One region of the Priestia aryabhattai genome, then DNA from elsewhere that is predicted to be linked to it. Evidence: riboswitches for the same ligand, from Rfam matches in the RefSeq annotation. Region 1 holds a riboswitch; each other region holds the start of a gene.

Region 1 (10,431 bases):
ACATAGGCGTTTATTTAACTATGTATTTTTTTCATTCATACAGCTCCTCATCTATTTCTTATGCAAAAATGATGCCAACTTTGTTTGTAGCATTCTATCAGTCTTTTTATCACGCGTTTTCTTACACATGCAAAAAAAATTGTCGATTTCTACAACTTTTTGGAAAACTACGCAAATTTTTTTGTCTTTTGGTTTAAAATCGTCAATTTTATTTGCTTCCATAAAAAAAGTCAAAGGGGATTACCCCTTTGACTTTTTTTAATTTGTAATAATGTCTCCGTCTTCATCATCACTGGTATCACCTTCACCAGGATCTTTTTCTAATGAGACCACTTTCTTTTCGTTATCCCATTTCACTTTGTAACCAAGTGATCTTGCTACTTTGATAACCGATAAATATGAATGAGGATCTGGCTTATACAGCTTTAAGTCACTCGAATCAATGACGCCTAAGCCTAACAGCAGGCGGTCGGACTGGACATAAGGCTTTCCATCGATCAGCTTCATTTGCTTATCTGTAAATGGATACACCGCGCTGTTGACTTCAACGGTAAACTCTCCTTTTTTCTCTTCTTTAATTGATTTTGGCTGTTTGGACACATATTTAATTGCGTCTACTCCTAACACAGTGCCTTGGCGCGTATTATCCGCTCCTCCGTACATTTTCCCCGTTTCGTAGTCATAGATAACAGCTTGGACGTTTCCAATATGCTGAGGCGTTTCTTCAAACGCATTTCCTTTAGCCATCATTTCAAGGATCGTATCTTGGCTAAAGCCAGGTTCCCATCTTACGGTTGGATAGCCGCCTGAATAAATGCGAGGTGTTAAAATTGCTTTTTGAATCGGCATCTTATGGTCAATAACATTCATAATCGTTTCTGCTACAGACGCAATAATGGTCGGACCTCCCGGTGAACCAATTGCCATGAACGGCTTTCCGTCTTTTAACAGCATCGTTGGAGACATGCTGCTTCGAGGACGTTTTTTAGGCTCAACCTGGTTCACGCCTCCCGGGGCGGCATCAAAATCTGTCATTTCATTGTTGAGCATAAATCCGTAGTCAGGAACCATAATTCCTGAACCAAACACTTGTTCAATGGTAGTCGTGTAAGAAACCATGTTCCCCCATTTGTCCACGACAGAGAAATGAGTCGTTTGGCCAATTGGATTTTCTTCCGTTACAGTTGCTTTATTTGGATTTTCTTTTCCTTCATACTTCCAAGGATCTCCTTCTTTGACATTAGGCGTTGCTTTATTTGGATTAATTAATTTACGGCGTTCTTTAATATAATCTTCATCTAACAGTCCTTTTTTCGGTACTGCGTAAAAATCTTCATCCGCCATATATGCCGCGCGGTCAGCGAAAGCTAAGTGCATAGCTTCCGTTAAATGCTGTAAATACTGAGGCGTATTGGAACCCATTTTTTCTACATCATAACCTTCCATTAGCTTTAAAATTTGCTGCACGGTTAATCCGCCGGAGCTAGGAGGAGCCGCACTAACCACATCATAGCCTCGGTAAGTTGTTTTTAGCGGCTCGCGTTCTTTTACAACGTAGTTTTTTAAATCATCCATGGTCATACTTCCGTCGCGCTTTTGAACTTCTTTAACAAGCGCTTCTCCAATTTCTCCTTTATAAAGAGCGTCTGAACCTTCTTTTTGAATGAGCTTTAATGTTTTAGCAAGATCCGGCTGAACAAGCTTATCTCCTTCTTTTAACGGTTTGCCATTCGGCACAAATACATTACCGGCCGTTTGGTATCTTTCAAGCTTATCCACATTTTCATCAATGTACTGAGCCATCGACCAATTTACTTTAATTCCTTGTTCTGCTTGAGTAATAGCGGGTTTAATAACATCTGATAAGTCCATTGTTCCATAATCTTTAAGTGCTGTCTCTACTCCTTTTAACGTGCCAGGAACTCCAACTGCTTTTCCTGTTATGTGACGTTTACTGAAAGGGATGACTTTTCCTCTTGGATCTAAAAACAGCTTAGGTGTGACATCAGCCGGTGCCATTTCACGGCTGTCTAGCATCGTAATTTTATCTTTCTTTTTTTCATAAATCATCATAAAGCCACCGCCGCCGATACCAGACATCATCGGTTCCACAACGTTTAGAGATAGTTGAATGGCAGCTGCCGCATCTACAGCGTTTCCGCCTTCAGCTAAAACTTGCCTTCCCGCTTCAGCAGCAAGCGGGTGAGATGCCGCTACAATTCCTTGTGTAGCACCCCGTTTCATTGAATGGTCGACACCCGGAACTTGAGCAGCAGCTGGTGTGACAACTAAACATAAACTAAATAATGCAATAACCAACATCTTCATAACCTTCATCTGGGTCTCCTCCTTCAAATACATTATTTCACATCGCCTGAGACGATGGATTTCCTCAAGAACAAATTGGTTTATTATGATATTTTTTACATGTATGTATAAATAAAAAGCAAAGTAAATCATACCTTTGCTTTTTTAGTTAGTCGCCTTTTTAACTTTTATCTCTATTCATTTACAATTATCTATATTTTCTAACAATTTATCCATAGGCTGATAGTTTCTTACTATTTTTGGAACTATGTAGACTGAACGCTCTAATAATGTAAAAAATCTAGCAGTTAAGAAGTCGTTCGACTTACATGCACTTCTTAAAATATCTATAAATATTCTTATTGTTATATAAAAAGCAATCCTTTATGAAAATCAGCATACGTTTCTTGAAAGTCAAAAATAAAACAGGACTTTTGATTCACCGTCCTGTTTGCAGCATGTTTTCGACTTTTTTAATATTCGCATGAGTATGATTGATTTCCCGGGCATAGGCGATCTGTTCTTTCGCTTTTTCGATTTCTTTTAATTGAATATATGTTTTGGCGAGTTCGAGCGGCAGCATAATCCCTTCAAAACCAAGATCTTGCGCCCGCTGCAAATAAGACAGCGATTTTTCGTAATTCCCTCCAAACATAAGCGGAGTTTCCCGGTATTTTACTCCTCGAACGAAGTGCGCCAAGCTTGAAGACGGATTTAATGTTAATGCCTGGTGAAGAGCTCGGTCCATTTCTAAATTCAATACCATTTTTTCAAATATAATTGATTCTTCGATTTGCTTTGCTAAACAAACCGCTAAGTAACAGTACAAATCAGATGCTTCAGGTTTTTTCTTCATTTCTTGTTGAATTTCGCGTTTGATCTCTTTCCACTTTCCCTCTTCTAGCTGATTCATAACGTATTGTGCATGTATTCCCACCTATTTACCCTCCTTTTCTTCTTTATCATAAAGGATTTCTACGCAAATGAAAAAAAGTAAGTGTTCTTCATTCTTCTCAAAAGATCGTTACCGTTAAAAAATAGGCAAATTTCTCAATCACTTAACCCAATTAGTACATAGGATATAGAGACTTTGATTAAAGGAGGTTACACATATGGGCGAAAAAGGCGGTTTGGGTTTTTCATTTATCGTTGTTTTATTTATTCTATTAGTAATCGTAGGGTGTTCTTGCTACTACTAATTTCTAGAGGGGATGAACATCATTCATCCTCTTATTTCAAAAAAAAACCATGCTCTTTCGCATGGCTACATACCGATTAGATGAATGAGTAGAGGAACTCATTGTTCGGCAATATTGAAGAAATTTTTGGTTTTTACTTCCGCCTAGTATGCCCTTCTTGACGGGGGCTATGCGCAAATAAAGTTAACGTTTAAAAGCGAAAGCCAGACGCGCCTACAATAACAAGTAAAACAAATAACACAACGATTAACGCAAAATTTTGTTTTTCCACGTATCATCCCTCACTTCCTTTTATCTGCTTTTAGTGTATGCAACAGCTTGGCAAAATGTTTAGGACAGCTGTGCGGATTTTTTTACGAGAAAAATCTTCAAAATTCGCTAAAAAAAGTGAATCATATTTTTGTTTCTTTCGTTATATATAATAAGAGATTTTTTACTATAAAAAAAGGGGGTCCTTTGATGCGCCGACATTCCAAATTGCCCAGTATTCTTGTTTTCACCTTCTTTTTACTCATTGCGACCATTTTATGCGTGACATCTTTCATGTCCTGACTCCATGAATAACATAAAAAAATCGCCTCCTTGGAGGCGATTTTTTCTACCCTAGCATAATATCTTCGTTTGGATATCGTACAGCTTCTCGCTTCTGTTTTGATAATGAAAAAGCAAGCGTTAATGGCCCGACTTTTCCTAAACACATAATAAAGATGATGATCACGCGTCCAAAGTATGATAGTTCAGGAGTAGCTCCCATCGATAAACCTACTGTTCCAAACGCAGAAACCACTTCAAACATAATTTTTACAAACGGCAGGTTTTCCGAAATATTTAACAGGAAAATGGCCCCAAACACAAACATAATTGAAATCATCGTAATGGCTAGTGCCTTAAACACGTGAAGAGGAAGAAGGCGTCTCTTTAGCAGCACAATATCTTCCCTGCTTCGTAAAAATGCCCATATAGAAAAGACAATAACCACAAACGTCGTGAGTTTGATACCGCCTCCTGTTGACGCACTTCCTGCACCAATAAACATTAATAAAACCATTAAAAAGACCGTTGCATCATGCAGGTGAGCTAAATCAATTGTATTAAACCCAGCGGTTCTTGTCGTTACCGCTTGAAAATAAGAAGCCCATACTTTGTCTCCTAATGATAAATTTCCGAGCGTATGCGAATTGCCGTACTCTAAGAAGAAAATAAAAAGCATGGCAATCACGTTAATGGCGAACGTGCTGATAATCATAATTTTTGAATGCAGCGTTAGTTTTTTATACGATTTTTTCACCCACATATCAGCAAGGACGGTAAACCCTAACCCACCAATAATGAACAAAAAAGAAATCGTTATGTTAATAATGGGATCTCCTACATACTGAACTAAGTTATCAGACAACAGTCCGAACCCTGCGTTATTAAAAGCCGAAATCGAATGAAACAAGCTAAAGAACAGCCCCTTAGACCATCCGAACTCCGGAACCCAGCGTATCGCTAAAAAGATAAGTGCAACAAACTCAATTAAAAATGAAAAGATAAACAACCTTTTAACTAGCAGCACAACTCCACCGACGCTCGTCTGATTTAATGCCTGCTGAACAAGCATACGCTCTTTAAATCCAATTTTTTTACCTAGCATCATAAAAATCAACACGGCAAATGACATAATGCCAAGACCACCTATTTGAATTAACAGCATAATAATCGTTTGACCGATGACGGTAAAACGCGTGCCCGTATCGACGACGGCTAAGCCGGTTACTGTCATCGCGGAAGTAGACGTAAAAAGAGCATCTACCCACCGGATCGGCTCAGTAGTAGAAAAAGGCATCATCAATAGAAAAGCACCAATAATAATTCCTCCGCCAAAAATAGAAACAAGCAGCTGAGGAGGGGTGAGTTTAATAATTTGTTTTTTCATGATTTAAACTCCTTCTTCTTCAAAACGGTTCAAATCGCGATTATGTCCGATGACAATAAGCATATCTCCTTGTTCGATTCTTTCATGCGCGGTAGGCGAAATCACCATTTCCCCGTCTTTTCGCTGAAAACCGATAATATTGCAGCCGTACTTTGCGCGAATATTTAAATCAAACAGCGTTTTATTATGAAGTTTCTTAGAAGCGACAATTTCAACAATACTGTAGTCCTTTGACAGTTCAATGTAGTCAATGATTTTTTCTGACACCACATGATGAGCAATGCGCTTAGCAATATCGCGCTCGGGATGAATGACTTTGTCCGCTCCTATTTTCTCCAGCACTTTTTGATGATACATATTCACCGCTTTTACCCATACTTGCTTAACGCCCATATCTTTTAAAAGCATCGTTGCGAGCACGCTTGCTTCGATATCATCCCCAAACGAAATAAGAGCATGATCAACATTGCGAATACCTAGCCCTTTTAAGCTAGCTTCATCAATTGCGTTCGCTTGCACAACATATGTAGCTGAGTTGCTATATTTATTTACTACCTCCTGATTGCGGTCAATAGCGAGCACATCCACATCCAAATTAGCAAACTCTTCAACCAAACTGCCTCCAAAACGACCTAATCCCAATACAGCAAACTGTTTTTTCATAATGTATTTATTCCTTTCTTCAACTGCTCTGTGTTCTCTTAGCTTATACTTTTTCTAAAAAATTACATCTTTTTCTTAAAAAAAGCGCAAAAAAACACAGGAAGGCTCCTGTGCTTTTTCACACTCTTCCCCCTCAAAACGCTTGCGAAGTTAGCTGTCGGGTTCGGGTTTTAAGAGTAACCCTACCTTTTTAAGGATTCACCCCAGAGCACAATATGTGCGTAAATAATGGGTCCTCCGCTCCGTAATGGATTAAGCGATTTTTTATTCAAATGTCTATGATCTATTTTCTAGAATAATCAATTTGATTTATGATACGTTTCACTTCACGAAAGCTATCTTACTCCTGTGGATTTTGTCTGTCAAGGTATTTTTAAGGAAGACATCACTTGCGCTGCAAACTGCAAAAATCATATAAATCTAAACTGACAATCAGTTTGTGAAATTGATCAAACAAATTAATAACAGCCAAAAGCTCTAATAGCTGCGTATCACTGTAATATTTCTTTAATTGATTCATCTCAGCATCCGTCAAATCTCTCGGACGCACCCGATATACATCAATAAATCGAAACAGGAGTCGATCTTTTTCTTCAAGCTTTTCTTCTCTTAATACTTTTTGATTAAGCGTCTCATCACCTATATATGACATGCTCATACACGTCTCACAGCCGTTAACACCTGCTAGATAAAGCCTAATTTTTTCCTTTGTCTCTTTTTCTACTATATCGCTCTTCCAAAGCGTGTCGTAAAGCCTATCATACAATCTTTTTACATGTGGAATTAAATTCAGTGCTTTTTCAAAATTTGTTCCCTCTTCGTTTGTTAACAAAACTCTTGCCATTTTTTACTCACTCCTTTTTAATTATTATAGTAAGAAAAATGGAAATTTCAGATAACATATAAAACATTTTATCTGTTATTACTAATCAAATGAAACGTTAATAAGAAAGAAGGTTTTCAATTGAAAATTGATGAAATTGATTTATCGATTTTGCAGGCGCTGCAGCAAAACAGCCGTCTTTCCTTAAGAGAGCTAGGAAAACAAATTAACTTGTCTCCTCCTTCGGTAGCAGAGCGAGTAAGGCAGCTAGAGAGCTTTGGCGTTATAAAAGGGTATACAATCGATATTGATTATGAAAAGCTGCATTTGCCCGTGTCGTGTTTTATTGAAGTAACCATGAAAAACGGAGAGCACGAGCGTTTTAAACGATTTATTTCTCAGTACCCCTATGCTTTATTCTGTGAGCGCATCGCTGGGCAAGCCTGCTTTATTACAAAGCTTCAGCTTCCTCACCTGCACGTACTAGAACAATTTATTAACGAAATTACACCTTATGCCAAAACGATTTCACACATCGCCCTTTCTCACGTGGAGATGTCTCTTGAACTACTGAATCATTTAAAACATAAAAAGCACCTATCATAAACGATAGAAGCTTTTGTTCATCCATTAAATTGTACAGCGTGAAAACACACAAAAAATAACCCTCCAAAGCTGGAGGGTATAAATTTTCCGAATAATGAAAGTTTTACAACTTTATTTTATCAGGTGCTGACATTTCTGTCTACTTAAAAATGTAAAAGAGCTCTCTATTATATAGACAGCTCTTTTACTGCTTGTTTTTTGGAAACAATCAATCTATATAAAAGGGAACTACCTAAGGTGAAAAGTCACGTGAAGCCTTGGCAGTTCATCCTGGATATACCGGTTGATTCCATTCAAAACAAGTTCATTCATCATTTCTTCTTTGACCTCTGATTCCGTTTTTTTATCTTTTTGTTTCAAAATAAGAATATAATAGGCTTTACCCATTTTAATGGGTTCGCTACTCTCTCCGATGTGCTGTTTTTTCAAAATGTCTATAAATGAGGAGGATAGACTTGAAAGCTTTAGATTATCAGCATTCTCTATTTTGCTGATTGTGTGGAGATCAGCAAATTTTTTTTGACCGTCTTGGAGCGATGTTCCCTTCTGCAGTTCAGCCGCAACAGCATCGGCATCATGTAAAGTTGGAAGAGTTAGCTGCGTAAAAGATACGCGCGTTACATTGTTTTCAATACGTTTATAGTAAGCGCTTAGTTTATCAGACGTAATTTGTTTACGGAAGTATTCCTCTAATTTAAACTGATTCGTTAACTGGTTGGTTACATCACTAGAACGAATGTGTAATACTTCATAACCTTGCTTTCGTGTATCCTCGTCATATGAGCGTTTGATTTGCTTCCACATATCCTCGACTTGTTTTTGTACCCTATCGCTTGTCTCTAGATGTGCAATTAAGATTTTTTGCATCACAAGCCGCCGCAACAACTCTTTGCGGTAGCTTGTATCATTTAGCGGAGCATCGGGATTTAAGAACCCTTCAACGGCTAAAAAACGGTTGAATTCAGCTCCTGTCACCTTTCCTCCTTCATACGCTGCCACTTCTTTGGTAGAAGATAGCTGACTAATTTCTACAGAAGGAAACATCGTGTTTGAATGCTTCCCTCCGCATCCTGTCAAAAGTCCGAACGCTGTTAATACTGCTAGCTGCAGCTTTAACGGTGTTGAACTCATCCATTGTTATCCTGCTGCTCTGAAAGCTTCAGAGAAATGGTTTGTTTCTTTCCGTTTCGGTACACGTCTAATTTCACCGTGTCTCCTACTTTGCGTTTTGTGTATAAGTATTGACGTAAATCACTGGATGTTTTAACTTTATTTCCATCGATGGCAACAATCACGTCTTTTGATTGTAAACCTGCATCAGAAGCAGAAGAAAACGGTTCAACTGTCGTTACGACAACTCCTTCAGACGTATCGCTTGTTAGGCCTAGTTGATTTTGTTTTGTTTCGGCTGAAAGCTGACCTACATCTTGAAGACCTACGCCCATATATGGACGGGTTATTTTACCGTTTTTCATCAGCTGTTCAATCGTTGGCTGCACTTCATCACTTGGAAGAGCAAAGCCGATGCCTTCTACATTGTCTTCTGAAATTTTCATACTGTTAATACCTATTACTTCACCGGAAGAATTGATTAAGGCACCACCGCTGTTTCCCGGATTAATAGCCGCATCCGTTTGAATCACGTCTACGTTCCAATTGTCTGAAATAGGAACGGAGCGTTTCGCTGCGCTGACGATACCTTGTGTGACCGTACGCGAGAATTGTTCACCAAGAGGGTTTCCGATTGCAAGAACCGTTTCACCCGCTACTAAATCTGATGATTTCCCGAACTTCGCCACTTGTTCCACATTTTTATCGGACATTTCAAGCACGGCTAAATCCGTTAGCGCATCAGCTCCTACAATTTTAGCTTGTTCTTTTTGACCGTTTGAAAGTGACACTTCTACTTCGCTTGCGCCATCAATAACGTGGTTATTTGTCACAACGTATGCTTTTCCATTTTCTTTTTTAAAAATAACACCTGAACCCGTTCCTGCTTCTTGCGTTTGGGTATCTCCAGAAAATGGATTTGTTTGCTGCTGGATGTTATTCACGCCTACAACAGCCGCTGATACTTTATTTACAACTGAAACAAGATCTGACTGATTCACGGTGGTGCTTACTGTTCGAGGTGTTGTGCTCGTCGTTGTTGCGGTTTGAGTCTGCGTTGTTTGATTCGTTTGATTCGCTGTTTGCGTATCAGCTGAATCCATTAACCCTAGCTGCGGAGCGCCGTATAACACAATTCCTCCCCCTAGCACTGCTCCTGCGATGGAAGATGCGATCACTGGAAATAAGCGTCTTTTTGGTGGCTGTGATGACGATGAAGGCTGATACTGATCATAGCGCTGCTGGCGGTTTTCATATTCTTCTTTTCGTTCTTGCTCTCTTTCATAATCACGTGGATCCATGAAAAACACTCCTTTAAACGTAGCAAATTTTATGTTATCTATACTATAAAATAAAAGTTTGGGATAAGTATCAAAACAATGTGTGAAATTGTGAAAAATTTCTTTATAACAGCAAACACGTAGTATAATAGCGGGTACGTAGACCATTAAAGAAATGAGCATAGGCATTCATGGAGCAATATGCTTGATTTACCTTAATTTTCATATATTCAGAGGAAGGTGTCAAATTTGAGCTTTACACTATATCTAGTAGAGGATGAACAAAATTTAAATGAAGTTTTAACCCTTTACCTTCAAAAAGAAGGCTGGGACGTGCGCTCATTTTTTAACGGTACGGATGCCAAAGAAATGATTGCAACTCCTCCACACCTGTGGATTTTAGATATTATGCTGCCTGACATTGACGGGTATCAGCTCATTCGTGAAATCAAGCAGCAAACGCCACATGTTCCTGTTATTTTCATCTCAGCACGCGATGCTGATATTGACCGAGTTCTTGGACTT
Region 2 (10,431 bases), on a different contig from region 1:
TTTCACAGGTTGTTTTGAAAATGAACAAGCGGAGATAGTTCAGAAATATATTGACTCTGTTCTTCAAACTAAAAAACCTCTTAAAAATATCGAAATTGATATAGATAATGAACATAAAGAAAACTTAATTAGGTGCTTAGTAGATGTCTTACCTTTATTTGATAGTTATCAAAAGTTAAATGGGGCTTTTCTACAATTTAGAGATATGAGTGAATTTTATAAACTACAGGAGCAAGTTATTGCATCAGAAAAGCTATCTACCTTAGGGGTACTGGGAACTGGCTTTGCACATGAAATTAAAAATCCTCTAACAGCTATTATTGGTTTGATTCAACTTTTACAGAAGCAAGATATAGACCTCAATACCCAAGAAAAATATTTAAACATTATATCTAAAGAATTGGAAAGAATAAAAGATTTAACTAATCAATTTGCTTCATTAGGGAAGCCTACGTTATTTAAACGAAAGTCATGTGATATTGATGTATTAATAAAAAATACAATTGCCCTTGTAAAAAGTCATGCTCTATTACATAATATTGCAATTAAATATGAAAATAAGAGAAATTCGTTAAAAACTAAAGTAGATGAATCACAAATTAAACAAGTGCTGATTAATCTACTTCAAAATGCTATTGATGCAATGCAAGATGGTGGAGAAATAACAGTATCTCTAGATTTTAACGAAGAAACAGAACAAATAAAAATTGTCGTTCGAGATAATGGGGTTGGAATGACCGCAAAAGAGCTAAAAAGCATATCTAAGCCCTTTTTTTCCACAAAAGAAAGGGGAATAGGGCTTGGTTTACATATTTCTTATCAAATTATTGAATCCCATGGTGGAAAAATTAGGGTTAATTCTATAAAAGATAAGGGTTCAACTTTTACGCTTTATTTGCCAGCTTACTCTCAACAGGAAGGTATATGACTAACATGAAAACAGTAGTTTCTTTATTGATTGATCATTTTAAAGAATGGGGAGTTACTCATATCTTTGGGATCCCTGGTAAATCTATCGTTCCTATATTAACTGAAATAGAGGACAACGGGCTAGAATTTATAGTTACTAGGCATGAAAATGGAGCAGGTTTTGCAGCATCAGGCTATTCATTGATAAAAGATACTATTGGGGTTGCAATAGGAACCTCTGGTCCTGGAGGAACAAATCTTTTGACATCTGCTGGTCAGGCTAAAGCCTATCATCTTCCTGTTTTGTTTATTACAGGCCATCCGTCCATAAAAGATACGGGAAAAGCTTTAGGGCAAGATTCCTCAATGTTTGGAACAGATTTAGTAAAAATGTTTGAGCCCGTAACGTTATTTAGTGCACGAGTTGAGCGCAAAGAACAGTTTGAATTATATTTTAAACATGCTATTGAAAAAGCATGTGTGGGGGTTAAAGGTCCGGTGCATCTTTCTATTCCCTTTGAAGTTTTATTAGAAGAAATTAATCCTTTCAAATTTGAATTACCGAGAGAGGTTCCTGTCGTATCAACACAATTGGAGAAAGTAATACACCAATTAAATCAAGCTGAAAATCCAATATTATTTTTAGGAAAAGGTGTACAGATTTCTAAAGCTTATGAGGAAGTGAAATGGCTTGCTGAAAAATGGGGGATTCCGGTGATTACAACTCCTGGTGGAAAAGGTACTTTTTCTACTAATCATTCTTTATCTTTAGGTGCATTTGGCTTAGGTGGTACAGAAAGAGCGACGAAGTATTTGCAATCTAATATAGATCTCATGATTGTAATTGGAAGCAAGTTAAGCGATATGTCTTTAGCAGGATTCAAGGAGAGTTATAAGCCTAAGAAAATTATTCAATTTGATATAGACTCCACCTTTTCAGGGAAATCAATTTCAGTTCCAACCCTAGTTATCCAAGGAGATGCAAAAAGAAACTTAGAAGAGCTCAAAAAGAAAGTGAATGGTATGAGATCAACTCCCTTAGCACCAATTAATTTACTTGCTCAAGAACAAGGGAATGAAAAAAATCAAACTGAAGAGCTAAGTGAAAGTTCACATTATATATCAGCAGCTAGTGCAATTAAAGAGCTTCGTAGATATTTACCAGATGAAACAATATTATTTGGGGATGATGGAAGTCATACTTTTTTTGCTATTAAGCACTATGATATCTATGAGCCTGGCACTTTCTTTTTTGATGATGTGTTTGGTACTATGGGACATGCTATTGGTTATGCAATAGGTGCTAAAATAGCTTCACCACAGAAACCTATTGTATGCCTCACTGGCGATGGATGTACACTCATGCATGGTACCGAAATCGCATCAGCTGTAAATGAAGGCGTTGCAGTAGTATTTGTTGTATTTAACAATGGCGGTTTAGATATGGTTGATAAAGGGATGAAACAATGGTTAAATCGCTCGGTTGGAGCCAAGTATAAAGAAAAAACTAATATTAAGAAATTTGCAGAATCATTGGGAGCTATTGCTTATAGGTGTAGAAATAAAAGCGAAATAGAGGATGCTATTAGACAAACGTTGGAATATAAAAATATCCCTTCAGTTATAGAGGTTATGGTTGATCCCAAAGAAATACCACCTATCTTAGATAGGATATAAAGATTCAGGTTCTAGTGTAAAAATACCACGAAAATTTCAAAAGATCTCTAAACCTTTGATATGATAATAACATTATTTGAAAAAGGTTTGTTTTCAGTAGAATAAAGTTTAATTTGTTGTAGCTGAAATTTTATAATGCTGAGCAATAACAAATGTAATTACCTTAAATTTCACACATAAAAACCACTTGCATATCGCAAGTGGTTTCTATTTCTAAGATTACATATATCCATGTGGTGAATCCATTCAAGGAGAGATTTCGCAAGCATGCCAGAACAGTACATAGGGTTAAAGAAAGTTATAAACAGGCAAGTAGATGTCCCTCAACCTCTTTAAACAGACGATCAAATAGAATTAATTAATTTCACGTTGATTGAAGAAGGGCATTTCATAAATTTGGAGAATATTATCACAGTCAAATAATTTGATGATGGACTGTACGGGTGTTAGGGTGACTGATTGAAAAATTGAACAGGAGTGTTCCTTAATGGCAAATAGTAGAACAAATCCTAAAGTTGATGAATTTTTAAGTAAAGCTAAAAAGTGGAAAGAAGAATATGAGACGCTGAGAAACATTGTTCTTGACTGTGAGTTGATTGAAGAATTTAAGTGGATGAATCCTTGCTACACGTTTGAGAAAAAAATATCGTTTTAATACATGGGTTTAAAGAATATTGTGCACTTCTGTTTCCTAAGGGTGCTTTGTTACAGGATTCTCATGGCGTTCTAATCCAACAAACAGAGAATGTACAAGGAGCGCGTCAGATTCGGTTTACCAATGTGCAGGAAATAGTTGAAAAGGAAGCCATCTTGAAAGCTTATATTTATGAGGCCATTGAAGTTGAAAAAGCCGGTTTGAAAGTGAAAGTTAAAAAACCGGAAGAATTGATGATCCCTGAAGAACTTCAACATAAATTTGATGAAATTCCTTCTCTGAAAACATCTTTTGAAGCATTGACTCCAGGACGGCAAAGAGCATATATTCTTTATTTTTCTACAGCTAAACAATCTAAGACTCGAGAAGCAAGGATTGAGAAATATATGGAGAACATTCTCAACGGAAAAGGGTTAAATGATTAGTAGGTTTTATTTAAAACATAGCTAATATAAGAAGCCACTTGTATAAAACAAGTGGCTCTTTGCTACGTTGAATACATTAAAACATTCACGTATCATTCCCGTTACCGTTATAGCATAAATTCTATATTTCTCATTAAATATATGAAATAAAAGGGCTATTAAAACCTTTATAATCATATTTTAAGGCATAAAATACGCATTACAAGACAAGGAGTTCGTATTTCTATATGCTTACTGTTGATATATAAACAATGCCTATTAGAGGGATGTAAATAAAAAATACCCCAAAAAGGGGGCGCTTTTTATGAAATACATACTATACACAAAGGTAATGAGTCGTTAGTAAAAGGATATAGTCAAGCTCCTTTTATATTCATTATTGCATTTTCTCTTTGAAACTATACCCCATAAAAATCAAAAACACTCGTACAGGAGGGTGTTTTTACAACTTTAAACTTGAAAGGAGAAACGATCCGTCAGCAAAGCAAGTTGCCGACCATTCGTAGTTTGTGCCCTTTAATTGTTTTTTATACTATATATCTTTTCATTAATCTTATACCAGCACCCTTCTAAGCCAATAATCTTTTGTCTACCCCTCATAATGGTCTTACATTTCTCTCTTGACTTATTTTCATTACCAATTTTGTAAGCCAATAAGAGATAAAAACGACCCCTACATCGATTACAAAGAAATAAAATAAGTTCATTGGACTTCTAAAGTGGAATAAGTATATATTAGCAATCACAGTCTTTGCTTTTTTTGCTTCCTTTGTGGGGGAAGCATTTTTAAATGGTTAGGAATATATAAATTACTGAAATGGGAACACATTTATTCTGTACCATTTTATATTTTGATTGGAATCTTTGTGAAAATTGTATTGCAAAAATTTATTTCTATTGAGGGAAAATCGAGACATGGAATTTAATTACGTAATCTGTAACAAAAAGATATTATAAAGAAAGTATAGGAAATATTCATTTTAATTGATACCCTCTTTACAAATGTAAAACTCAGGCGTATAGTACCTAACATACATATATGATCTTGCTATTTTCATACCTTTTATCGCTTAATCCACTAAGGAGTGGGGGACCCATTTTTGTGCACTTGCACTTGGGGTGAATCCTTCTAAAAGAAGGTAGGGCTACTCTAAAGGCCCGAATCCGACAGCTAACCTCATCAGCGTTTGGAGAGAAGGTTTGCTTTTATTTGTCCTGGAAAGAACACTAAGCAGAACCTTAGTGTTCTTTTTTGTGTTTTTTTTCTGAGATAGGGAATGATGAGAGTAAACCAATATAGGTAAATGGCAAAGGTTCCAGGAGGAGTTTAGATGAGTTATTCATCCATAAAACGTTTATTAATTGGGAGGCCACTTAAATCAAAGGAGCTAGGTGAACAAAAGTTAAATAAGATCAAGGCCTTAGCTATTCTTTCATCCGATGCACTTTCATCCGTGGCGTACGGCCCAGAACAAGTCCTTATTGTGCTTGCCACAATTGGGATGATAGCATTTTGGTACTCTATCCCAATTGGTATTGGTGTACTTATTCTTTTAACAGCACTTATCCTTTCTTACCGACAAATTATTTATGCCTTTCCAGAAGGTGGTGGCGCTTATGTTGTATCTAAACATAACCTTGGAGAGAATGCAGGGCTTATTGCTGGAGGATCTCTATTAGTAGACTATATTTTAACCGTATCTGTAAGTATTTCATCTGGAACTGATGCGTTAACGTCTGCTTTTCCTGTTCTTCATGACTATAGGGTCATAATCGCTTGCTTATTGGTTATTTTTATTATGGTTTTGAATCTAAGAGGAGTAACGGAATCTGCGTCAGCATTAGCGTATCCTGTTTATTTGTTTGTTCTTGCATTACTTTTATTAATAGGGATAGGAATGTGGAAAGTAGCGACTGGTCAGATCTCTCCTGACATTCATCCTGCCATCGGGACTGCAGTGCCAGGAATCAGCTTATTTTTACTATTACGAGCTTTTTCATCAGGGTGTTCAGCTCTTACAGGCGTAGAAGCTATTTCAAATGCTGTAACAAACTTTAGACAGCCAGCTGCAAGAAATGCGGTTCGTACGCTTGTTGCAATGGGCGTTATTTTAGCTATTCTGTTTTCAGGTGTAATGTTCTTGGCTTATTGGTTTGGAATTGTACCTAAAGCAGAGGAGACGGTTGTTTCACAGCTTGCTTCCCAAGTGTTTGGACGAAATGGTTTCTATTATTTTGTTCAGGGTACAACGGCTTTAATTTTAGTATTAGCTGCTAATACAGGCTTTTCAGCCTTTCCTTTACTGGCTGTTAATTTAGCTGTAGATAAGTATATTCCTCGTATGTTTACGATACGTGGTGATCGTTTAGGCTATTCAAATGGGATTGTGACCCTTGGAATTGCCTCTATTGCGCTCATCATAGCATTTCAAGGTAATACAGAACGGTTAATTCCTTTATATGCCGTTGGAGTATTCATTCCATTTACGCTATCTCAAACAGGCATGATTGTAAAATGGCTAAGAGAAAAACCAGCTGGCTGGCAAGGGAAATTAGTGACTAATTTTATAGGGGCTTTTATTAGCTTCACTGTACTGATTATTTTCTTTACAACAAAATTCTCACAAGTGTGGGCTGTTTTAATCTTCTTACCTCTTATCGTCTATCTGTTTCACCGTATTAAGAACCATTACGTAGAGGTAGGAAAGCAACTTCGCATCAAGCCAGGAGACAAAGAAGCATTAGCACTAGAAGGAAATGTAGTCATTATACCGGTTGCAGGCTTAACAAGGGCTGTCGAGAATTCAATTAACTATGCGAAAATTATTGGAGACACAGTTATTGCGGTCCATGTGGCATTTGACCGTGAAAGTGAAAAGAGAATGGAAGAGATATGGAACGAACGATATCCTGATATACGCTTAGTTACATTCTACTCACAATATCGAAGCTTAGTTGGACCTCTTTTACGCTTTATTGATCGTGTAGAAGAGCGAGCTGATGATAGCCATATGGCTGTCACTGTTTTAATTCCGCAATTTATCACAAGAAAAAGCTGGCATAACGCGTTGCATAACCAATCAAGCTTATTACTAAGAGCACACCTTCTTTACCGGAAAAATGTCATTGTAACCACATTGCCTTATAAATTTAAAAAGTAAAGTGAACAAAAAGCCCATTTACTTAATAAGTTGATGGGCTTTATCTTTCCTATATGAATTGCTAGTCTAACTAACGCGTTTTTTAGTTTCTGATTCCGGTTTGATTAGTAGAGAAGATAAAAATTCATAAATAATTGCAAATACCAAGGGTTGTTTACCCTCCTTCAGTTTATATTTAATTTAGCTTAGATATAACCATAAAAATCAAGATTTAAAAATTATTGGTATTATGTTAATTAGGCATGAAGTTGCATAGCAACATCGTACAGATAGATTATAATAAAAAAAGATAATTTCCCATAGCCCTATTTTAAAAAATTGTTAATTAATTTTTTCCTTTTTTCTCTTTCGTTAGTTGAAGATAGAGGATATAGGAAGAATTCCATATTGTAAATCGTAATCATTGCGTTTATAATAAATGAAACGATGATTTGTTGTAACGATGAAGGGTGGAGCGACGATGAATGAAAAGATGATGGAGGTTTTCGCAAGAAATATTATTGCTTCTCTTTCGATTAACAAACGAATGCTATATCAATTTATTGAAGGAGTCGAAGATCATTTAGCACAAAAGGCTGAGACGAAAGAACAGTTTTTAACACTTCTTAAAGAACAGTCTCCTCATCACCAAGCAGCCAATCGTTTTGGAATGACTATTTTTGAAACGGTTACTTTAATGCACGAAATTGAAGACGAAATTAATGAAAAGTTAGAAAGGAAATTAGATAGATACGAGTGGATAGATTACACGGATTACATTACATATTCAAAACAAGCCATTAATAGTACCCGTTATTACCTTATTATTTCCTAGTTATTTTACTGACTTTTTTATATTGTAGATGTATGAGATGAAAATAAGTTTGACTTCAAAAATGAGTGTATATACAAAAGCCGCTTTTGCATTAGAAGAAAAGCGGCTTTTATGATTTTGAATTTTGAGCGCGTATAGAAGAATTAAAGTATAATGAAACATAGTGCATCGGGTCATGATAAAGATAATCACTAATTTAAAATAAATGAGGGTACAAAATGAATCAAAGAAGTTTTAGTCAATACGGTCTTAGTGATAAGGTAGTTAAGGCACTTTCTAGTTTGCAATACAATCATCCTACAGAAGTACAAAGCAAGGTGCTTCCTATTGCGCTAGAAGAGAGAGATGTTGTCGTGAAGTCTCAAACAGGAAGTGGAAAAACAGCTTCCTTTGGCATTCCACTGTGTGAATTAGTTAACTGGGAAGAAAATAAACCCCAAGCCCTAGTGTTAACACCTACACGAGAGCTGGCTGCGCAAGTAAAAGAAGATATTACAAATATCGGCCGTTTTAAGCGAATTAAAGCAGCAGCTGTCTACGGAAAATCACCATTTGCCAAGCAAAAAGTAGAATTAAAACAAAAAACACATATTGTCGTGGGTACGCCTGGACGAGTACTTGATCATATTGAAAAAGAAACGCTTGCATTAGAGAAAATTCGTTATTTAGTTATTGATGAAGCAGATGAAATGCTAAATATGGGTTTTATTGATCAAGTAGAAGCAATTATTCAACATCTTCCTAGTGAGCGTGTAACTATGCTTTTCTCGGCTACACTTCCTGAAGATATTGAAGAGCTGTCTCGCAAATATATGAAAGAGCCGGTTGATGTTGAAATCAAAGCGAATGGTTTGACAACAAGCACGATTGACCATTCTATTATATCAGTAGAAAATGAACGTAAATTTAAACTGCTGAAAGACGTAATCACAGTAGAAAACCCGGACAGCTGCATCATTTTTTGCCGCACGCAAGAGCAGGTGAACACCCTGTTAGATGATTTGGATAATCTTGGATATCCTTGTGATAAAATTCATGGTGCAATGGTGCAAGAAGACCGTTTTGAGGTTATGAATGATTTCAAAAAAGGAAAATTCCGCTATTTAGTGGCGACAGATGTAGCTGCGAGAGGAATTGATATTGATAATATCACACACGTTATTAACTATGACCTTCCGTTAGAAAAAGAAAGTTACGTTCACCGTACAGGAAGAACGGGACGTGCCGGTAAAAAAGGGAAAGCTATCACATTTGTAACGCCTTATGAAGAGAGAATGCTATCGGAAATTGAAGAATATATCGGTTTTTCGATTCCAACATCCATTCCTCCTTCTGAAGAAGAAGTACAGCAGGCAGCAGCAGCTTTTACTGAAAAAATCAATGAGCGTCCAGAAGTCAAAAAAGATAAAAGCGAGTCATTAAATAAAGACATTATGAAGCTGTATTTTAACGGAGGAAAGAAAAAGAAAATTCGCGCGGTCGATTTTGTAGGAACAATTGCGAAGTTAGACGGGGTAACCGCAGACGATATTGGGATTATTACGATTCAAGAAAATGTCTCTTATGTGGAGATTTTGAATGGAAAAGGCCCAAAAGTGTTACAAGCAATGAAAAACAAAACAATTAAAGGAAAGAAATTAAAAGTTCATAAAGCGATTAAATAGCAGAAGGAAGTCCATCTTTTTAAAGATGGGCTTTATTTGTACAGCCAATAAGGGAGTTGAGAGTATGAAGTACATAAAAGAAGCGTGTGTAGAAGGGTATGAGCAAGCAAAAAAAGCCGAAAAGCTAGGAGCAGAACGCATCGAATTATGTGACAATCTCAGTCAAGGAGGCACTACGCCAAGTTATGGCACCATTCAATATGCAAGCGAACATCTTTATACAGATATCAATGTGATTATTCGCCCAAGAAGCGGTAACTTTGTATATTCCGAAGCAGAATTTCAAATTATGAAAAAAGACGTTAAAGCATGTAAGGACCTTGGAGTAAATGGAGTAGTATTTGGTATTTTAACAGAAGAAAGTGAAATCGATTATGGGCGTACTAAAGAGTTAATAACAGAAGCTCGTCCTTTAAGCGTTACGTTTCATATGGCATTTGATGAGATTCATGATAAATACAAAGCAATTGATGCACTTAGCGAATTGGGAGCAGACCGTATTTTGACCAAAGGTGGGAAAGGATCTGCTTTACAAAACTTGCATATGATTCGAGAACTTATCATATATGCTAATGACCGTATTGTTATTCTGCCAGGCGGAGGAATTCATGAAGGCAACGCGGATCGGGTTATGAAAGAAACAAAAGCAACTGAATTACACGGAACAAAAATTGTAGGGGATTTATCCGGTTAACGAAAAAAAGCTGTTCCAAAAGGAACAGCTTCTTTTATTTTGATGTATTTTCTTTTGCTGCTAAGCTGCTTGTCACTTTTGTACGTTGAAAGAAAAAAGAACCTACGACGAGTACAGCAATTAAAAGAGTTAAGAAGAACTGGGAACGTAATGAATCAATAAATGCCATGGCAATAAAAATACTAGTGATAGCAAGAATTGTAGCGTAAGTTAAGTAAGGAAATAACCACATTCTAATTTTTAATGCTTCAGGATTTTCTTTTTCATATTTTTTTCTCATTTTAATCTGTGAAAATGCAATAACAAGATATACAAGAAGCGCTACGCCGCCTGATGCATTCACTAAGAACAAAAAGATTTTATCTGGTGAAATGTAGTTAAAGATGACGCTAATGTACGAGATAACTGTACATGCTAATATCGCGCTAACCG
Region 3 (10,431 bases), 180 kb from region 1:
TCATCTTCATCAAATTCAATAATGACATCCGTTACTCCTTTTTCCTGTAAAATACGATTTTCCAGCCGATCTTTAATATCATCAGCTTCTGCCACTGTTAAAGAAGGATCAATTTCTACTTTTAATTCAACGTGAAGCGCTTCTCCTTCTTTCATCACCATTAATGTTTGAATATCACGCACTTGTACATCTTGCATCACAATTGCGCCAATTTTGATTTCCATTTCTTTATCTGCTTCGCCAAGCGCTCCAGCAGCGTTATCTAAAAATACTCGTCCTACTACAAAAAACATCATAAGACCAATTAAAATAGAAGCAATTCCTTCAGCCTGATGAAAAGGTGTAAACCGTGAAATAAAAACCGCAATTAATGCCAGCACGCCTCCTCCAGTAGCCACAAGATCTTCCATAAAAACAAGCTTGGTTGCTGGCTTTGCTTTCTTTAAATGAACAAAGCTTTGTGTAAAAACATTGACCTCGGCGGTATTCATCCCGACATCGTGCAAAATTTCTTTCATTGCCTTAAATAGGACAAACATCTCAAGCAATACCGAGATGCCAAGTACTGCAATATTTAAAATAAAGCCTGAAGACTTGGTCGGATGAAGGATATGCTGATAGCCTTCTTTAATCGTTTCAAACGCCATAATTCCTACTACAAGAACCGCTCCTAATAGAACGAGATTAACCAATCGGCCGAAACCGTTTGGAAATCGTTTGGACGGGGCTTTTTTACTTAATGCCGAACCTATAAAGACAAAAAACTGATTAGCTGCATCTCCTAAGCTGTGCATCGTTTCAGCAAACATTGCTACATTCCCTGTTAAAGTGAAAGCAATTCCTTTAATAATGGAGATAATGGTATTAACTACAGCGGCCATAATGGCCGATTTATTTCCTTTTCGCAACAATTTAATCAATTCACTCATGCAATCCCTCCGTTTGCGCCTTTGATGAGATTCTATTACGGTTAGTGTATGTGAATTTAAAAATTAAAAACCTCCAACATACAAGTTGGAGGTTTTTAGTCATGTTTCATTATTTTCTAAAACGGTACGGTACAGTTGTAACAATTACATTTTTACGGTAAAGCAAATGTGCTTTTAACAGCAGACTGGACTGATTGTGAAGGATATTTTGCCAACTTTTTTTTGTAATGAATTGTGGAATAACGACCGTAATGGCCATATTATTTTCCCGGGCTTTTTCTTCAGCCATATCGATGAATCGAAACAACGGCCGCACTAGGCTGCGGTATTGAGAATGAAACGTAACAATACGAATATCAGGCTGCCACTTCTCCCACTTCTCTTCCATTCTCTTTTCGCTTTCTCGGTCAAAAGCCACATGCACCGCAATAACGGTATCGCCAATCGTTCTTGCATAATTTAATGAATTTTCTACTACCTTTGTCATTCCTGCTACAGGAACAATGACCACACTTCCTTCAAGCTTTCCAATCTTTTCTCCTTGTTTAATACGAAGCTGCTCTCCTACCGATTCATAATGCGTATGAATTCGATGAAAAATATAGACAATAATCGGCAAGAAAACTAGCACGGACCATACTTGTGAAAACTTCGTTGTAAACAAAATAATTAATACAGTTAATGTAATGAGCGCACCAATTAAGTTGATGGTTAGCTTTCCTTGCCAGCCGGCCGGCTTTTCTCTAAGCCATTTGACAATCATGCCTGTTTGAGAAAGCGTAAATGGAATGAACACCCCAACTGCATAAAGAGGAATTAATTGTTCCGTCGCTCCTTTAAAAGCTACAATTAAGACAATAGAAGCAATTCCAAGCGTCACAATTCCATTTGAATAGCCTAGTCGATCGCCACGAATTTGAAACATTCTTGGCATGTATTTATCAGACGATAAGTTTACAGCCAGCAAAGGGAAAGCTGAAAAGCCCGTATTTGCCGCTAGCACTAGGATTAGAGCTGTTGTGCCTTGAATAAAATAATAAAATCCATTTCTTCCAAACACACTCGATGCAATTTGTGATACAACAGTTTCATCTGCTTTTGGAGAAATTCCAAGCCAATAAGCTAAAAACGTGATTCCAGAAAATAAAACGGCTAGAATACCGCCCATCAGCATTAATGTATGAACAGCATTTTTTGCACCTGGCTCTTTAAAGTTAGGCACCGCATTTGAAATAGCTTCTACACCTGTCAATGCCGAACAGCCTGACGAAAAAGCTTTTAATAATAAAAATAAACTAATACCTGGCACCACTGTACCAAGGGATGTATGAAGCTCAGGTGAAACTTGACCTGTCGCTATTTTAAAGAAGCCCACCGCTATTAACAAAATAAGAGCAATAACAAATAAATAAACCGGATAAGCTAATACAGAAGCGGATTCTGTTACACCTCGTAAATTTAAGACGGTAATAAAAATCACCAGCAAACACGCAATTACTACGTTATAATGATGCAGCGCTGGAAAAGCCGAAGTTAAAGCATCCGTTCCTGCTGAGACGCTCACAGCAACTGTTAAAATATAATCTACTAACAGTGATCCCCCAGCGATAAGCCCAGGATTTTCTCCTAAATTGGTTTTAGAAACAATATAAGCTCCTCCGCCTTGAGGATATGCATAAATAATTTGACGATATGAAAGAATTAAAGCCGTCAGCAGCACCAATACCCCAAGCGCAATTGGAATCGAATACCAATAGGCAAGGACTCCGACTGTTGCAAGTACAATTAAAATCTGTTCTGTTCCATACGCTACTGAAGATAAGGCATCTGATGATAAAATAGCCAGCGCTTTAAGCTTACTAAGCTTTTGATCGCCTAACTCTTTTGTTTTAAGCGGCTTTCCAATCAATAATCTTTTGAGAACTGAATAGTTCACGTAATTTCCCTCCGATAATCGCTTAGCTACATTGCTATTTGTTGCTAAGCTCCGTTACAAGTTCAATAATAAATGGTATTGTCCCTAAAAAATACCTTTTTATGTTAAAAAAGCGCACAAAAAAAACACTAAGGGTTCTCAGCGTTTTTACACAGCTTAAACCTCCTCTCCAAAACGCTTATGGGGTTAGCTGTCGGATTCGGGCTATGAGAGTAGCCCTACCTTTTAAAAAGGATTCACCCCAAGTGACAATGCACAAATTTGGGTCCCCCACTTCTGACGAATTAAGCGATCACAGGCCAATATAATTTTTGGTTAAAGGGTATGATTGATAACATGTTTCTTTCATAACTATCCTTTATTCTTAGATAATATACTCCCGTACAATTGGTTTGTAAAGCATTATTTTACGTAAACAATAAAATAGTGCTTAAGGCGCTTTTAACAGGAAAATAAAAGGCCTTCTGACTGCTTACAGAAGACCTTCTCACTTTAACTTTTTGCTTTTAGAACGGTTGCTAGCTTGTTTTTCGTTTGAAGACCATAAATGCCATCTACATCATAAGGGAGATACACAAGCTGAAAACGTCTTACTGCATCTTTCGTTTGAACTCCATATATTCCGTCTACTGACCCTACTTTAAAATTAACCGCGTTTAATGCTCTCTGAAGCTGTTTCACAGCTTCTCCAGAATCACCTTGTTTTAAAATTCCATTTGGAAGTGGATATTGTTCAGAAGGTGGTGTTGGTGATGGAGTTGGTGAAGTTCCGGAAGGAATAACAATCGTTTTTCCAACTTGTAGTGTTAAAGGATCAGAAAGCCCTGTATTCGCTTCTTGAAGCGCTTGTACTGTTATTCCGTACTTCTGTGCAATACTGTACAGCGTATCTCCTTGCTTGATCGTATACGTTTTTGTACTCGGTTCAGAAGGTGAAGGGTTTGGAATTGGTGTTGGTGTTGGAACTGCACGACGAGGTAAATTTAAATATACGGCAATTCCTTTTGCATACGATTCACCCATGCTTTTTAAAAATGCTGCATTTTGAAGAAGTGCTGCATCTGTCCTGTTATCAATAAATGCAATTTCAGTGAGTACTGCAGGCATATTTGTTAAGCGAAGCACCGCATAATTGGCTGATTTTCGTCCGCGATTCGGATGATTATACGACAGCAGCGTTGGCTGTACTTGGCCGTGTACAATTGATTGAAACGTTTTACTAGCATTGCTAGCGCTTCGATAAACATAATCTTCGTAACCTGTTCCTCCACCAGCATTTACGTGAATAGACATAAATGCATCTGCTCCCCACGAATTAGCTTGAGAAGCGCGCTGAGATAAAGATAAAAAAGTATCTGTGGTACGGGTGGTTTTAATCGTAAAGTCACTGTAAGTGCTATTTAAATAGCTTATTAAATATTGTTGAATTTTTAAAACTAAGTTTTTTTCATATAGTCCGTTCGCTCCAACTGCTCCTGTATCTGCCCCACCATGTCCTGCATCAAGATAGATTTTTTTCATATTACTTGTTCCTCCTTATTGTTAACATATGCGTGAGGGCAAAAAGTGCTACGTATACTAGCCTACTAAGTAGAAAATTACTAAAAAAAGGCCCGCTGTTCAAAGGCAGCGGGTATTCTGCTTTATAGACAGAATATTGAATAGGGATAGCTCTCAAGGAGTGACAGCTATATGCAGAGTGTTGATTCGTTGATTAAATGATAATAATTATCATTTTCATTTAAAGTATACACTAAGAGGGAAGTTTTGTCTATTCTATTATGATAACGGTAGGGTCTATTTAAAAAGCAGTACACCTATGACAATGAGAATAATCCAAATTGGAATGCTTATCAATATTCCTATCACTAAACCTTTAAAGAAATTTCCTTCTTTCATTTTTATTCCATCCCTCTCCAACAGTATTTTCTAACGATACTATGATTAGCTGAAAATTCTCTGAAGTTATACTGAAATACAGTGCAGAGTGAACACATAAACAATCTCACTATCTGTTATACACTACTTTTACTTATAGATTCAATGAGACAAAAAGCTCATCCGTTTTGATTTATGTAAACCAATTCTTTCTTGTATGTAACGAAACAATAAAAAAGCCCACCGTAAATTGTACGACAGGCAGCTTTATTATAAACAAGCTATATATTCAATTTACTTATGCAGAATGTCATTCATTTTGAAAAATAAAAAAGTCTGAGAGAATGTATAAACGATCTCTCAGACTTTTAAAAATTAATATTGGCTCATATATTGGTCACGTTCCCAAGGATGAACTTGTGTACGGAACATATCCCATTCGATTTCTTTCGCTTCAACGAAATGCTCTGCTAAGTGTTCACCTAAAGCAGCAACCATAACTTCGTTTGATTGGAAGCTATCTAAAGCTTGAGCTAGTGTTGCAGGTAAATCTACGATACCTTCTTCAACACGCTCTTCTTTTGTCATTACATAGATATTACGATCGATAGGTTTTGGAGCTTCAAGATTGTTCTTGATTCCATCTAAACCAGCTTTTAACAGAACAGCCATTGCTAAGTATGGGTTAGCAGCTGGGTCTACGCTACGTACCTCAACACGAGTTCCTACGCCACGAGAAGCTGGGATACGGATTAATGGGCTACGGTTGCGTGCAGACCATGCAACATAACAAGGAGCCTCATATCCAGGTACTAGACGCTTATAAGAGTTGACAGTAGGGTTTGTTACTGCTGTAAAGCTATGTGCGTGCTTGATGATACCTGCGATAAATTGGCGAGCCGTATCACTTAGCTCTAAATTACCGTTTTCATCATAAAATGCGTTTTGACCATTTTTAAATAATGAAACGTTACAGTGCATGCCTGAACCATTCACACCAAATAGTGGTTTTGGCATAAATGTAGCGTGTAAACCATGTTTACGTGCAATTGTTTTTACAACAAGTTTGAACGTTTGGATATCATCACAAGCTCTTAATGCAGAAGCATATTTGAAGTCGATCTCGTGTTGTCCAGGAGCTACCTCATGGTGAGATGCTTCAATTTCAAAGCCCATTTCTTCAAGCTCTAATACGATGTCACGACGGCAGTTTTCACCAAGGTCAGTTGGCGCTAAGTCGAAGTAGCCACCTTTATCATTTAGTTCTAATGTAGGTTCGCCTTTTTCGTCTAATTTGAATAAGAAGAACTCTGGCTCAGGTCCAAGATTGAAATCAGTAAACCCTAACTCTTCCATCTCTTTTAACACACGTTTTAAGTTATTACGTGGATCTCCATCAAACGGAGTTCTATCTGCATTGTAGATGTCACAAATAAAACGTGCTACTTTACCTTTTTCAGATGTCCAAGGGAAAATAACAAATGTGTCAATGTCCGGGAATAGGTACATATCTGATTCTTCAATACGTACAAACCCTTCAATAGAAGAACCGTCAAACATCATTTTGTTGTCTAACGCTTTTTCTAATTGGCTTACTGGAATTTCAACGTTTTTGATTGTTCCTAAAATGTCAGTGAACTGAAGACGAATATATTTTACATTCTCTTCTTGAACTTTGCGGAAAATATCTTCTTTTGTGTACTTTGCCATCGTGTGATCCTCCCCTAAATCTCTATATAATATTTATAATCTATACCACTCACATACGAACGGTATAAATATTGATAACTTTATTAATGAAAGAACCTGGACATATCTCCTTGATTTAAAGTTGCTCGATTAAAACGGCCTGCTTGCATAAGTTCTGCACGAAGCATTTTTCGCAATTCATCGTCCGTTAATTCTGGCTTTGATGTTTCTGCCACAACTTTTTCTTCTTGCTTATGCCCTTTTTGCTCCTTTTGAAGATGAAACAGCTGTTTTACACCTGCTAAGTTTACACCTTGTTCAATCAGATCGCGGATTTCAAGCAGCTTATCAACATCGTTAAATGAGAATAGTCGTCGATTTCCCTCTGTTCTTACTGGTGCAACTAATTCATGTTCTTCATAGTAGCGAATTTGGCGAGCCGACAACTCAGTTAACTGCATCACAATTCCAATTGGGAAAAGTGGCGTATTTCTTCGAATGTTGTCACTCATTTCAGTTCCTCCTCTGGATTAACTATTTACATTGTATGCTATGTTAGTTCACCTGTCAACCGAATGTTAGTAATTCTAACATAAATTTTTCTGAACATTTATTCTATACAAATAAATAGCACTTAGTTTATTTTTATGAGCGTATCTTTTCTTTCTTAACGGGGAGAAAATAGTCTTTCTAACTTATATTTTATAAAAGTTCTTTCGTTAGCAATTGATCTACCGCCATGCATATTGCTACTTTCACGTGAGCATATGTTAATCCGCCTTGCACGTAAGCGACATAAGGAGGCCTGATAGGGCCATCTGCCGTAAGCTCAAGGCTTGCTCCTTGTATAAACGTTCCAGCTGCCATAATCACATCATCTTCGTACCCTGGCATATAAGCGGGATAGGCCGTTACGTGTGAATTAATGGGCGAAGCGAATTGAATAGCCTGACAAAAAGAAATCATTTTATCGCGGTCATCGAACTGAACGGATTGAATTAAATCTGTTCGTTCACTGTTCCACTTCGGCTCACTTTGCATCCCTAACTCTTCGAACATAGCAGATGAGAAAACTGCTCCTTTTAATGCTTGACCGACTACGTGCGGAGCCAAAAAGAAACCTTGATACATTTCTTGCAGGCTATACAGCGTCGCTCCAGCTTCCGCGCCGATTCCAGGGGTTGTCATTCGGTATGAACAAGCCTCCACTAGGTCTTTTCGTCCTGCAATATAACCACCGATTTTAGCAAGACCTCCACCAGGGTTCTTAATGAGCGATCCCGCCATCAAATCTGCTCCTACATGCGTTGGCTCGATTGTTTCTACAAATTCACCGTAGCAGTTATCGACAAATACTATAACGTCAGGCTTAATAATCTTTACAAAAGAAATCATTTCTTTTATTTGCGCTACTGTAAAAGAAGGACGAATCCCGTAACCTTTTGAACGCTGAATGCCTATCATCTTTGTGTGCTCATGAATAGAGGCTTTCACTTCTTCAAAATCCACTTGACCTTGCGCTGTTAAATCTACTGATTTATAGCTAATATTATATTCTTTTAAAGAACCTACACCGCTTCCTCGTATACCAACGATTTCTTCAAGCGTGTCATAAGGCTTTCCAGTTATATATAATAGTTCATCTCCAGGACGCAGTACACCAAACAGCGAAATGCCGATTGCATGCGTACCTGAAATAATTTGCGGACGCACCAGGCAAGCTTCTGTTCCAAAAACGTCCGCATATACTTTCTCCAACGTATCGCGGCCTAGATCGTCATATCCATACCCCGTTGTCGGATTAAAATGTGAATCACTCACTCGATTTTGCTGAAAGCTTTGCAGCACCCGAAATTGATTTGCTTCAATACGCTCGTCAATTTTCTCATGCACGGGCTTAATTTTTTTTTCTACTTTTGCAGCAAGTTCCCGAATGCGTGCCCCGTTTTTCAACTGATCAAACATCATTTCTTTGTTCCTCAACTTTCTTCAAGCGTTTGTAGCTTTTTGTAAAGGGGATGCTCTTTTGCAATATACCCTTTACACTGATACTTCTCAGTTTCTTCATTGAATTTTAACGACTCAAGAATAGAGACCGTTTTTAATTCAGCGAGCATTTTTCCTTCATAAGCCGGCAGTAGCACATGAAAGAACACCATTTCTTTTTTCATTTCTTCTTGAATTCTTTCCCCAAGCTTCACTAAATCAGTTGATTTAAAAGCGCTCATTGATAACGATGTCGAAGCGGATGGGACAAATAGTTCATGTTGCATATCTTCCTTATTGTAAACTGTCAGCATCGGAATGTCCGTTACGTTCAGCTCTTCTAGTAAGCGATGCACTGTTTTTTCGTGGTTGTTGTAATCTGGATTAGATGAATCTACCACATGCAGAACAAGGTCTGCTTCGGTCACTTCTTCCAGTGTCGAACGGAACGCAGCCACTAACGTTGTTGGAAGGTCTTGAATAAATCCAACCGTATCAGTTAATAAAGCCGTTAATCCCGACGGAAGTGTATACTGTCTTGTCGTTGGATCAAGAGTCGCAAATAGCTGATTTTCTTCAAAAATACCAGCTTCTGTTAAGCGGTTGAAGATCGTCGATTTACCAGCATTGGTATAGCCAACAATCGCAATTTGATATACATGGTTACGCTTACGTCTTTCTCGATAACGTTCGCGGTGACTTACCACTGTCTTTAACTGACGCTTAATTTCATCAATTTTGCGGCGAATATGTCTTCGGTCACTTTCAAGTTTCGTTTCACCAGGACCTCTTGTCCCAATTCCGCCTCCAAGACGCGATAAAGCGGTACCTTGTCCTACTAACCTAGGTAGCAGATAATTTAATTGAGCAAGTTCCACCTGCATTTTTCCTTCTCGCGTTTGAGCACGCTGTGCGAAGATATCCAAAATCAGCTGTGTGCGGTCAATAATACGCGCAGATAACCCTGCTGACAAATTGCGGATTTGACTCGGCGACAATTCATCATTAAACACAATTAAATCAGGCTCTAGCTCTTCTTCAAGGGCCACAAGTTCTTCTACTTTCCCTTTCCCAATATAGGTAGCTGGATGAATGCGGTCGCGCTTTTGTGTTAACCTTACCAGCACTTCGCCTTTTGCAGTCTCAGTTAAAGATGCTAGCTCATCCATTGAATATTCAAAACGTTCGTCATCGTCATGAAGCTGACATCCGACTAAAATTACGCGTTCAAGTTCAGTATTCATTTCTGCTGTCAAAGATTTTTCCTTCCCTTACTATTAAATTGACAAATCATTCATATCATATCAAAAAAATGTCCATTTCTCCATCTTTGCAAAAGAGACAGAATACATTGTCTTTTACTAGTTTAACACCCTTTTTAAAATCTATAAAACGATGATTAAAAAAACATTGAAATATCACGAAATTCTGTATACAATTTGAATTGGTTTACTTATCGAAATTTGAATCAGGCTGCCTGATTTTAAAATAATAGTCGCTACTTGGTGAAAACAGAATAAAGGGGATAGCATCATGACTTGGGACGTACTTAGCATTATTGGAACGATTGCCTTTGCAATCAGCGGAGCTTTCATTGCCATGGAAGAGGAATATGACATTTTAGGCGTTTATATACTGGGAATCGTAACGGCTTTTGGCGGAGGAGCCATTCGAAACCTACTTATTGGTGTACCAGTGTCTGCACTTTGGGAACAAGGCCTCTTTTTTCAGATTGCTTTATTATCTATCACTGCCACTTTTTTATTTCCAAACAATATCTTAAAACATTGGAAGCGATGGGGAAACTTTTCGGACGCCATTGGCCTTGCAGCATTTGCGATTCAAGGAGCGCTTTATGCTACTCATATGAACCATCCGCTTAGCGCGGTTATTGTAGCTGCGGTCTTAACAGGAAGCGGCGGTGGTATTATCCGAGATTTATTAGCACGCCGAAAGCCTACTGTTCTTAAAGATGAAATTTATGCGGTATGGGCGATTATCGCAGGATTTAGC

What was found. A riboswitch is a leader RNA that binds a small molecule or an ion and turns the genes downstream of it on or off. The one in region 1 is predicted to bind cyclic di-AMP.
Region 2: linked by a shared signal. The riboswitch ahead of M3225_RS13325 (APC family permease) and the one ahead of M3225_RS01505 (potassium channel family protein) in region 1 are both predicted to bind cyclic di-AMP.
Region 3: linked by a shared signal. The riboswitch ahead of M3225_RS02455 (APC family permease) and the one ahead of M3225_RS01505 (potassium channel family protein) in region 1 are both predicted to bind cyclic di-AMP.

Annotation. Positions count from the first base shown of each region.
Region 1 is NZ_JAMBOQ010000001.1:282,586-293,016, forward strand. It holds gene ggt (gamma-glutamyltransferase) at 259-2,337, opposite strand; gene M3225_RS01485 (tetratricopeptide repeat protein) at 2,747-3,244, opposite strand; gene M3225_RS01490 (YjcZ family sporulation protein) at 3,420-3,506, shown strand; gene M3225_RS01495 (YjcZ family sporulation protein) at 3,697-3,777, opposite strand; gene M3225_RS01500 (TrkH family potassium uptake protein) at 4,105-5,424, opposite strand; gene M3225_RS01505 (potassium channel family protein) at 5,428-6,087, opposite strand; cyclic di-AMP (ydaO/yuaA leader) riboswitch at 6,212-6,356, opposite strand; gene M3225_RS01510 (carboxymuconolactone decarboxylase family protein) at 6,473-6,931, opposite strand; gene M3225_RS01515 (Lrp/AsnC family transcriptional regulator) at 7,052-7,516, shown strand; gene M3225_RS01520 (hypothetical protein) at 7,745-8,647, opposite strand; gene M3225_RS01525 (S1C family serine protease) at 8,644-9,927, opposite strand; gene M3225_RS01530 (response regulator transcription factor) at 10,156-10,431, shown strand, end outside.
Region 2 is NZ_JAMBOQ010000003.1:18,178-28,608, forward strand. It holds gene M3225_RS13310 (ATP-binding protein) at 1-928, shown strand, start outside; gene M3225_RS13315 (thiamine pyrophosphate-binding protein) at 934-2,586, shown strand; partial or broken gene M3225_RS13320 (YdeI/OmpD-associated family protein) at 3,074-3,666, shown strand; cyclic di-AMP (ydaO/yuaA leader) riboswitch at 4,724-4,866, shown strand; gene M3225_RS13325 (APC family permease) at 4,998-6,827, shown strand; gene M3225_RS13330 (hypothetical protein) at 7,288-7,641, shown strand; gene M3225_RS13335 (DEAD/DEAH box helicase) at 7,860-9,305, shown strand; gene M3225_RS13340 (copper homeostasis protein CutC) at 9,370-9,999, shown strand; gene M3225_RS13345 (amino acid permease) at 10,034-10,431, opposite strand, start outside.
Region 3 is NZ_JAMBOQ010000001.1:466,868-477,298, forward strand. It holds gene M3225_RS02450 (cation diffusion facilitator family transporter) at 1-929, opposite strand, end outside; gene M3225_RS02455 (APC family permease) at 1,039-2,865, opposite strand; cyclic di-AMP (ydaO/yuaA leader) riboswitch at 3,026-3,166, opposite strand; gene M3225_RS02460 (N-acetylmuramoyl-L-alanine amidase) at 3,358-4,386, opposite strand; gene glnA (type I glutamate--ammonia ligase) at 5,119-6,453, opposite strand; gene M3225_RS02470 (MerR family transcriptional regulator) at 6,537-6,944, opposite strand; gene M3225_RS02475 (methionine gamma-lyase family protein) at 7,135-8,397, opposite strand; gene hflX (GTPase HflX) at 8,412-9,674, opposite strand; gene M3225_RS02485 (trimeric intracellular cation channel family protein) at 9,952-10,431, shown strand, end outside.